DNA from 2 places in the Prosthecomicrobium sp. N25 genome. Region 1 is predicted to be linked to the other one. Evidence: riboswitches for the same ligand, from Rfam matches in the RefSeq annotation. Region 1 holds a riboswitch; the other holds the start of a gene.
The links. Region 1 has a riboswitch for S-adenosylmethionine ahead of WBG79_RS02250 (O-succinylhomoserine sulfhydrylase). Riboswitches for the same ligand answer to the same signal wherever they lie in the genome.

Region 1 (4,410 bases):
GCGCCGCGCCGGGCCCCGGATGAGCCCTTCTCGAGATGCAGGTCGGCGACCACCAGCGTCGCTTCGGCCGGCCACCACAGGACCCCCTCGGGCAGCAGCACGAGATCGGCCCCGGCCAGGGACACGGCCGAACCCTCCGGGGGCCCGGGCCGGACCGCCCGGGGCACGCCGCCCGGGTCGCCGTCGGGGCTGTCGGTCCACGCGATTCGCATGACCGCAGTCTGCCAGACGGTGAAAAGCCCCGCACGCGGAAAATCCCGCTTTGTTCTCATGTCCCGACCGTCAGTTGATGATCCGTCCCTCGCCGGGCAGGTCGAGCGAGAAGGCCGGGATCTCGACGGTCAGCCGCTCGCCGCGACCGGTCTCCACCTGGTAGTGGCCGACCATGAAGCCGGACGGCGTCGTGAGCGGGCAGCCGGACGTGTATTCGTAGGAGTCGCCCGGCAGGATCACCGGCTCCTCGCCGACCACCCCGGGTCCGCGAACCTCCTGCTGCTTTCCGTTTCCGTCCACGATGCGCCAGTAGCGCGCGCGCAGCTGGATCGTCTCCTGGGACAGGTTGGTGATCTCAACCGTATAGGCCCAGAAGAACCGGGATTCGCCCGGATCGGACCGGTCCTCCAGGTACCGGGGCGCGACGACGACGCGGATGCCGTGGCTCACCGCCTCGTAGCGCCAGGCCTGTGACTTGGGGTCTTGCGCGCCCTTCGGCTGCATGGGCAGGATCCGGCACCACATTCTCGAATAAGCAGGATAGCGCTATTACGGGACGGTTGGGCAAGGGCCAAGCCCGCCCATCGCCGCATGGACTACCGGCCCCGGCGGCATAGATTGGCGCCGGTTGGTGCCGGGCGGGCGAGGGGGGGCTGGTCGAATATGCTGGACGGCATCATGCGGCGGCTCGTCGACGGGCCGCTCGACCGGGCCGGCGCCCGGCTCGCCGCCGCGGGCGTCGGCGCGGACGCCTTGACGGCCGCGGGCCTCGTGGTGGGCCTCGGCGCCGCGGCCGCGATCGCCGCCGGGGCGACGCTCCTCGGCCTTGTCCTGGTCCTCGCCAGCCGCCTCGCCGACGGCCTGGACGGCGCCGTCGCGCGGGCGACGCGCAAGACCGATCTCGGCGGCTTCCTCGACATCGTCTGCGACTTCGTCTTCTACGGCGCCGTGCCGCTCGCCTTCGCGGCCCTCGACCCCGCGCGCAACGCCCTGCCGGCCGCCTTCCTGCTGGTCACCTTCTACGTCAACGGGGCGAGCTTCCTCGGCTACGCGATCCTGGCCGCGAAGCACGGGATGGAGACGCGCGCCCGCGGCTCCAAGTCCCTCTACTTCACGACCGGTCTCGCGGAGGGCACCGAGACCATCGCGGTCTTCCTCGCCGCCTGCCTCTGGCCCGCCGCCTTCCCGGCGCTCGCGGTCGGCTTCGGGCTTCTCTGCCTGCTCACCACGGCCGCCCGGGTGCGCCTCGCCATGACGACCTTCCGGTCCTGACCCGTCACTCCGCCGCGGCGGCCGCCGGCCTGACCCGGTCGAGCGCGGCCGCCAGGTCCTCCACGAGGTCGTCCGGGTCCTCCAGGCCGACCGAGAGCCGGATCATGCCGTCCGAGATGCCGAGTTCGGCCCGCGCCTCCGGGGTCAGCCGCTGGTGCGTGGTGGTGGCGGGATGGGTGACGAGGCTCTTGGCGTCGCCGAGATTGTTGGAGATGCGGATGATCTCCAGCCCGTTCTCGACCGCGAAGGCCCCCGCCTTGCCGCCCGCGACCTCGAAGCAGATCAGGCTCGACCCGCCCTTCATCTGCCTGGCGACGGTCGCGGCCTGCGGATGGTCCGCCCGCCCCGGGTAGATGACGCGGGTGACGGCGGGATGGGCGGCGAGCACGTCGGCGAGCCGCGCCGCGGTCGCGCTCTGCCGCTCGACCCGGACCGGCAGGGTCTCCAGGCCCTTCAGCAGCACCCAGGCGTTGAACGGGCTGATCGAAGGCCCCGTCTGGCGGATGAAGACCTGCAGGTGCTTGTCCAGGAACGCCTTCGAACAGCAGACGACCCCGCCCAGGCAACGGCCCTGGCCGTCGATATGCTTGGTCGCCGAGTAGACGACCACGTCCGCCCCGAGTTCGAGCGGCGACTGGAAGATCGGCGTCGCGAACACGTTGTCGACCACCAGCCGCGCGCCCACCTCGTGGGCGATGTCGGCGATGGCGGCGATGTCGTAGACCTCGAGGGTCGGATTGGTCGGGCTCTCCAGGAAGAAGGCCCGGGTGTTCGGCCGCACCGCATCGCGCCACTGGTCGAGGTCGGCGCCGTCGACGAGGGTCGCCGCGATCCCGAAGCGCGGCGCCAGATCCTCGACGATGTAGCGGCAGGAGCCGAACAGCGCCTTCGCGGCCACCACGTGGTCGCCGGCCGAGAGCTGCGACAGGAGCGCGGCCGTGACGGCCGCCATGCCGGTCGCGGTGGCGCGCGCCACCTCGGAGCCCTCCAGGATCGCCATGCGCTCCTCGAACATGGTCACGGTCGGGTTCGAGAAGCGCGAGTACTGGTAGCCCGGCGAGAGGTTGAGGAACCGGGCCTCCGCCTCCTCGGCGGAGCCGTACACGAAGCCCTGCGTCAGGAAGAGGGCCTCGGACGTCTCGTTGAACTGCGAGCGGAGGGTGCCGCCGTGCACGAGTTCGGTGGCGGGGCGCCGGCGGCGCGGGGTGGGGCTGGTCATGCGGCTCGGCCTTCAGGAACGCGTGCGATGGGCACAAAAAATCCCGGCCGACAAAATGCGGGACCGGGCTCCATCGTTCCCCGGCCCTTTAGCGACTTGTTTAACGTGGCTGCAAGCCGGCCGGCTCAAATGACCACGGAGTGTGAAGGAGGGCATAGACCTTCGCCCGGCCCGCGTCAATCCACGCCGCGACCGCGCAGCGGCGGCGAACCCGCCGGCGAGCCTTTTGCGCTCGCCCCGATTGGACTAGAGAAGGAGCGTCGAAGGGGAACCGAAACACATGGCTGGACCAGTGACCGGAGCGGGCATCCTGGCCGCGCACCAGATCCGCGCGCTCGCGCAAGCCGGCGCGATCGCGGCCGGGCGCGCCTTCGACCCCGACCAGGTCCAGCCCGCCAGCCTGGACCTGCGCCTCGGAAGCGTCGCCTACCGGGTCCGCGCCAGCTTCCTGCCCGGCCGCGACACCCGCGTCGAGGACAAGATCGCGGACCTGCGGCTTCATGCGATCGACCTCGCCGGCGGCGCCGTGCTGGAGACCGGCTGCGTCTACATCGTGCCCTTGATGGAGAGCCTGGCGCTGCCCGACGCCATCGCGGCCTCGGCCAACCCGAAGAGCTCGACCGGCCGCCTGGACGTCTTCACTCGCGTCATCGTCGACGCCGCCCGCGCCTTCGACACCATCCCGGCCGGCTACCGCGGGCCGCTCTTCCTCGAGGTGAGCCCGCGCACCTTCCCGATCCTGGTCCGCGCCGGCTCGCGCCTGTCGCAGATCCGCTTCCGCTCGGGCGATGCCCGCCTCACCGATCCCGAGCTCCTCGACCTCCACCGCCGCGAGCGCATCGTCGACGACGCCGAGCCGCTCCTGCAGGGCGGCCTGTCGCTCTCCATCGACCTGGAGGGCCGGATCGGCGACGGCCTCCTCGGCTACCGTGCCCGCCGCCACAGCGCCGTCGTCGACGTCGACCGCAAGGGCGCCCTCGACGTGCTCGACTTCTGGGATCCGATCCACCGGCGCGGCCGCTCGAACCTCATCCTCGACCCCAACGAGTTCTACATCCTGGTCAGCCGCGAGGCGGTCCACGTGCCGCCCGACTTCGCCGCCGAAATGGTCCCCTACGACCCGCTCGTCGGCGAGTTCCGCGTCCACTACGCCGGCTTCTTCGACCCCGGTTTCGGGCACGCCGCCTCGGGCGGGGCGGGGGCGCGCGCGGTCCTGGAGGTGCGCAGCCACGAGGTCCCCTTCATCCTGGACCACGGCCAGACCATCGGCCGCCTCGTCTACGAGCGCATGGCCGAGCGTCCGGAGCGCGTCTACGGAGAGGGGATCGGCTCCAACTATCAGGCCCAGGGCCTCAAGCTTTCCAAGCATTTCCGCCCCTGAGGGCGCCCGGGGTCGCGCCTGCCCGCCAGGGCGCCGCCGAAATCTTTCGCGCATGGCTTCGCCCGATGTCACGATCGGGGTCGGTGATCTCGTCTTGGAGGCATTCCACCTCGAGACCTGGAGCCTCCGATGACCGCCCGCCTCGACAATACCGCCAAGCTCGCCCCCGCCGCCTTCAAGGCCATGCTCGGCCTCGAGGCGGCCCTGGCGGCGAGCGGCCTCGACCCCGTTCTCCTCGAACTGGTCAAGCTGCGCGCCTCGCAGATCAACGGCTGCGCCTTCTGCATTCACATGCATGTCGCCGACCTCAGGAAGCGGGGAGAGA
Region 2 (4,410 bases), 320 kb from region 1:
AACATAAAATTTAAGTATTAAATGGAGGATGACATGAGCCGCGCGTTCCGCAGTGCCGGTCGTCTCGCCGCCCCGGTCGTCACCGGGACCAACGCTCCGGACTTCATCGATCTTCAGGCCCTTCGGCCGAACTCGGCCGTGGATGCGTATGGATTGGACGGAAACGACACCATTCTGGGCACGCTCAACCAGAACGTTCTCTGGGGCGACGATGGTGATGACGTCCTCGAGGGGCGGACGGGTTCTTACGGCGGCGGAACCAGCACCAAGAGCGCACTTGTTCGCGGGCAGGATACGATCTACGGCGGTCTCGGAAACGACATGCTCTTCGGCGACGAGGCCAACGCCGACCGGACGGCGAGCCTGCTTGGGCCGCTGGACGGCCGCGATCGAATCTCTGGTGGGGATGGGGATGACACGGCCTTCGGCGGCGGCGGCGATGACGGGATCCAGGGCGACTCCGGGCACGACCGCCTTTTCGGCGAGAACGGGCGGGACTCGCTTGCCGGCGGCACCGGAAATGACAGGCTCGACGGCGGCTCCGGAAACGACGGGCTGACCGGCGGAGACGGCGACGACACGATCCAGGGAGGTGACGGTAACGACTGGATCGAAGATGGTGCCGGGGCCGACCTCGTGGAGGGCGGAGCGGGCAACGACACGATCGTGAGCGGCGGCGGTCTTCTCGATACCCTGGACGGCGGCTACGGCAACGACCTCATCTACGGCGGGCCGGATAGCAACCTCATCGCGGGCGGAGCCGGAAACGACACGATCTACGGCGGTGATCTTGCCGACGAAATCACCGGCGGCTCAGGCAATGACCTGATATTCGGTCAAGGCGACTTCAACGAAATCTACGGCGGCGAGGGAAACGATACGCTCTCGTCCGGCCAAGGCGGGGAACTGTACGGAGGCGATGGACGGGATCGGCTACACGGCAGTGAATTTTTCGACGAACTTCACGGCGAAGCGGGCAACGACAGGCTGGATGCCGGAGCATCGTCTGACAGTCTTCTGGGGGGGGCCGGCGCGGACCGGCTCCTCGGTGGGGCGGACAACGATGTCATGTATGGGGAGAGCGACATCGGCTCCGGCCTCCAGCCCGGCAACGACACCCTCGATGGGGGTGCCGGCGACGACCTCATGACGGGCAACCAGGGGGCCGACACCTTCGTGTTCCGCTTCGCGGCCGATGCCGGAAACGACACGATCACCGACTTCACGTTCGTGGAGCACGACCGGTCGACCATCGACGTGCTCGACCCGGCGAAATTCGATACGTCATCTATCACCGTGGTCGACGACGGTAGCAATACGACCCTCAGCTGGGCGAGCCACACCATCGTGCTGGAAGGGGTGACCGGTGGCGCGCATCCGCTCCAGTCCATCGAGGATCTGAACGCGCTGAGCCGGGCGGCCGCCGGCTATGACGCGGTGCTGCTGGTCTGAAGCGAGGGCGGCCAATTGCCCGCACAGATGAAGGGATAGCGGATCAACTCATGTCGTTGACACTTTCCGCCTCCTCCTCATCCTCCGCCGCCCAGTTCTCCCGGAACCATTCGTCGTTCACCTGCCTGTACCATTCGGCAAGCTGCGGATAGTAGGCCGACGATGCCCTTGCGAAGTGGATCATTTCGGCCGGATCCGACCCGCCCTCCACGTTGAGGTCTCGCCAGAAGCCGACGAGGCCGCCGGGCAGGGCGCCGTCGATGAGGCGGATCAGTTCCCGCATGGTGAGTGGCAGCCGGGACGTTTTGGGCCGGACGGTGTAGCCGTCGCCCGCGCCCTGGTCGTCGTATTCGTCCCGGATCCGATAGGCGATGCGGTCCTTCAGGCGGCGGGCGCGGATCGAGAAGACATCCGTTGTCGTCGACTTGAGCGTGACGCGGGCGATCTCGATTTCGTTCGGGCGCAGCTTCGGCAGGTACTCGCCACCCATGAAGGCGGGATGGATGGCGGAGCGAAATGTCCTTTCCTGCTGGTCGAGCGAGGAGACCACCTCGGCCGGATCGAGCGGGGTGCCCTCGTCGGCTCCGACCAGGGCGCGCCGGCGTAGCTCACCGGTGATCCTGGCCTCGAAATGCGTCTTGAGCGACTGCGGTCCCCAATAGGAGCGAGGACGGAAGTCGAGGTCGAACCGGCTCACGTCGGGCATGATTGTCCTCCTCAGGCAAGAGCGGTTTCGACGACGGGAACGTGGGGGTCTGGGCTCGTTGGCGATGCTACTGCCGGAGCGAGCCGGTGCGGCGGCTCCCACCGGCACTCCACTCGGCCGATGCGTCCGGGACGCGCCTCAGAGAAAGCTTCCGAGGGAAAGGACCCTCGACGGACGGAAATCGACAACCGTGACGGCGGACATGGGTGTCGCTTCCTGGTGCCGAAGGACGCACCGAGGAGATCACGCGCAGTCTGGCTGGTCTGGACCCGTTTCGTTGCCATTCGGCCGCATCCCGCTCTCACGGACACCACCTTGCCCGGGTCGGGCAGGTTGGCGAGGGGGAGCCCCTCTTCTCGATGTGGTTCAATTCGTAGCACAATCTCCGGCGCAGTCCAAGCCGCATGGGGGCCGATCGAGCGCGCTGAGACCCCCGCACGCAGGCAGTACTCGATCGCCTGCGCCGGAGTGTTCGGGTAAGTGCGGACCAAGGTCCCGGCAGTCATTGCGCGGACGATCCGGCCACGGACGGCCCAAAGCCCATCTCAGCCGAGACCAGCGATGGCGAGTTCGATCGCCTCTTCATCGGCCCCAGCGAGAAGGCGCCGGGCGATCCGAGCAGCGAGGCGGGACCGGTCGGCCGACAAGCGCGCGAGGAGCCCCAGGGCGACACTCACCGGGTCTGCGCCGATCAACTTCGCTAGGTGCTGGACGGCCGGTTTCCTTGCGAGCTGGTGGACCTCGGCCAGAAGGGCCGGCTCGAGATATTCCGCCAGCCTGAAGGGGTCAGAAATCCGTCCCCATGGAACCCGGTTTGCGAGGTCAGATCCCGCAGATCGACTGGTGGGCGCATCGCGACCAGCCCCAGCACTGTTCCGGAGCTGATGTCGGTTCACGTCCATTGGATCGGGTGCCAACTGAGGCGAATAAAAGTCTGGCATTGAAATGCAGTACGCTATGTACACTGAGGAAGCAGCCAGCGCCACCTTGCGCGTGGCCGGCAGGCCTTCGCTGATTGCTCCAGCCTCGTCGACGAGCACGAGGCTGGTCAGGTGGGTGACGAGCCCGTGGCTGACCGCCAGTTCCGTTGCGCCCGCCTCGTCGAGGTGAGCCATGAATAGGGACGCGGCGTACGCCGCCACACCCTCTTGGGCCGCTGCGATGGTGCCCTCGGTTACCATCAGCTCGGCCCGGATCACCATGCCGGCGCGGCGGACGGTCAGCTGCTCCGGCATCGACCGACCGCGCGGCACGAGCTCGTCCATCGGGCTTCGCGCCGCCTCAATCGCCGCGGCGAGGATCCGCCCGGTGTCCTCCGTCGCAGCGACAAAGATCTCCCCACCGGTCAGCGCCGCGAGATGGCCGACATTGGCCTCCAGGCTGTCCTCGCCGACGAGCACGACAACGAAGCGACGGCCGGTTTGGGCGAGGGCCTGGACATCGAGCGCGTGGCTCTTGCCGTCCGTCACGACCACGATGGTCCGGGTCCCGTCGCAGCGCGCGACATCCGAGAGGGCCGCGCCGATCTCGGTGCCGCCACACGGGCCGGTGAGTTTGGTTGCCAGTGCGGAAAGGTCTCGCCCGGAATGGGCTTCTCCGATCAGGTGGTGGCTGCTGTCGAACTGCCAGAGCCTGACGACGTCGCCGGCACGGATCGCGCCCGCGGCCCGCTCGAGCCCGCCCATGACCGCCTGATGCTTCGTCCGGCCGGTCTGGTCCCGTTCATTCATCGACCCGGACTGGTCCACCAGGATGTCACAATCGAGCCTATGGTCTCCCGCGGACGCAGGGTCGATCGATAGCCTGACAACGCGACCGTCGCCGAAGGCTGCGGTCAGCGGCCGCGGCACGAGCCCCTCGATCCGAAGGTCGATTGGGCGGTTCAGCAGCACCGTCGCCCGTCCGGCGCCGACAAGCGACCCGCCGAGAAAGACGCGACCGCTGTCGGCCGAGACCGCGATCTCCGCCTCGGCGATCGGACCTCCGGTCAGGAGATCGTCGGAATCGGGCAGCGGCGATCGGCCGTAGACGTCGCCGACCGTAACCGGGATGCGCAGATGCCCGTCTTGCCCCAGCGCCGTGAGCGCGATGGCCCAGCTGTCCTCCACTGCAATCTCTGCGCCTGGCGGGACGTGACCAACGGAGAGCATGTGGATGCCGCGCAGGACCTCCTCGTGCAGGACCGCCGTGCGGCCGGTGTCGATCGCGGCCTCGTAGGTCTCCCGGGCGGCGGCTCGTGGCTGCGCCTTCGC

Region 2: linked by a shared signal. The riboswitch ahead of WBG79_RS03635 (hypothetical protein) and the one ahead of WBG79_RS02250 (O-succinylhomoserine sulfhydrylase) in region 1 are both predicted to bind S-adenosylmethionine.

Annotation. Positions count from the first base shown of each region.
Region 1 is NZ_JBBCAT010000001.1:476,090-480,499, forward strand. Features, by position in the region: gene pdeM (ligase-associated DNA damage response endonuclease PdeM) at 1-125, opposite strand, end outside; gene apaG (Co2+/Mg2+ efflux protein ApaG) at 283-717, opposite strand; gene WBG79_RS02245 (CDP-alcohol phosphatidyltransferase family protein) at 877-1,485, shown strand; gene WBG79_RS02250 (O-succinylhomoserine sulfhydrylase) at 1,490-2,704, opposite strand; SAM riboswitch at 2,773-2,851, opposite strand; gene WBG79_RS02255 (2'-deoxycytidine 5'-triphosphate deaminase) at 2,985-4,085, shown strand; gene WBG79_RS02260 (carboxymuconolactone decarboxylase family protein) at 4,215-4,410, shown strand, end outside.
Region 2 is NZ_JBBCAT010000001.1:793,703-798,112, forward strand. Features, by position in the region: gene WBG79_RS03630 (calcium-binding protein) at 34-1,452, shown strand; gene WBG79_RS03635 (hypothetical protein) at 1,496-2,158, opposite strand; SAM-I-IV-variant riboswitch at 2,422-2,526, opposite strand; gene WBG79_RS03640 (VIT domain-containing protein) at 2,704-4,410, opposite strand, start outside.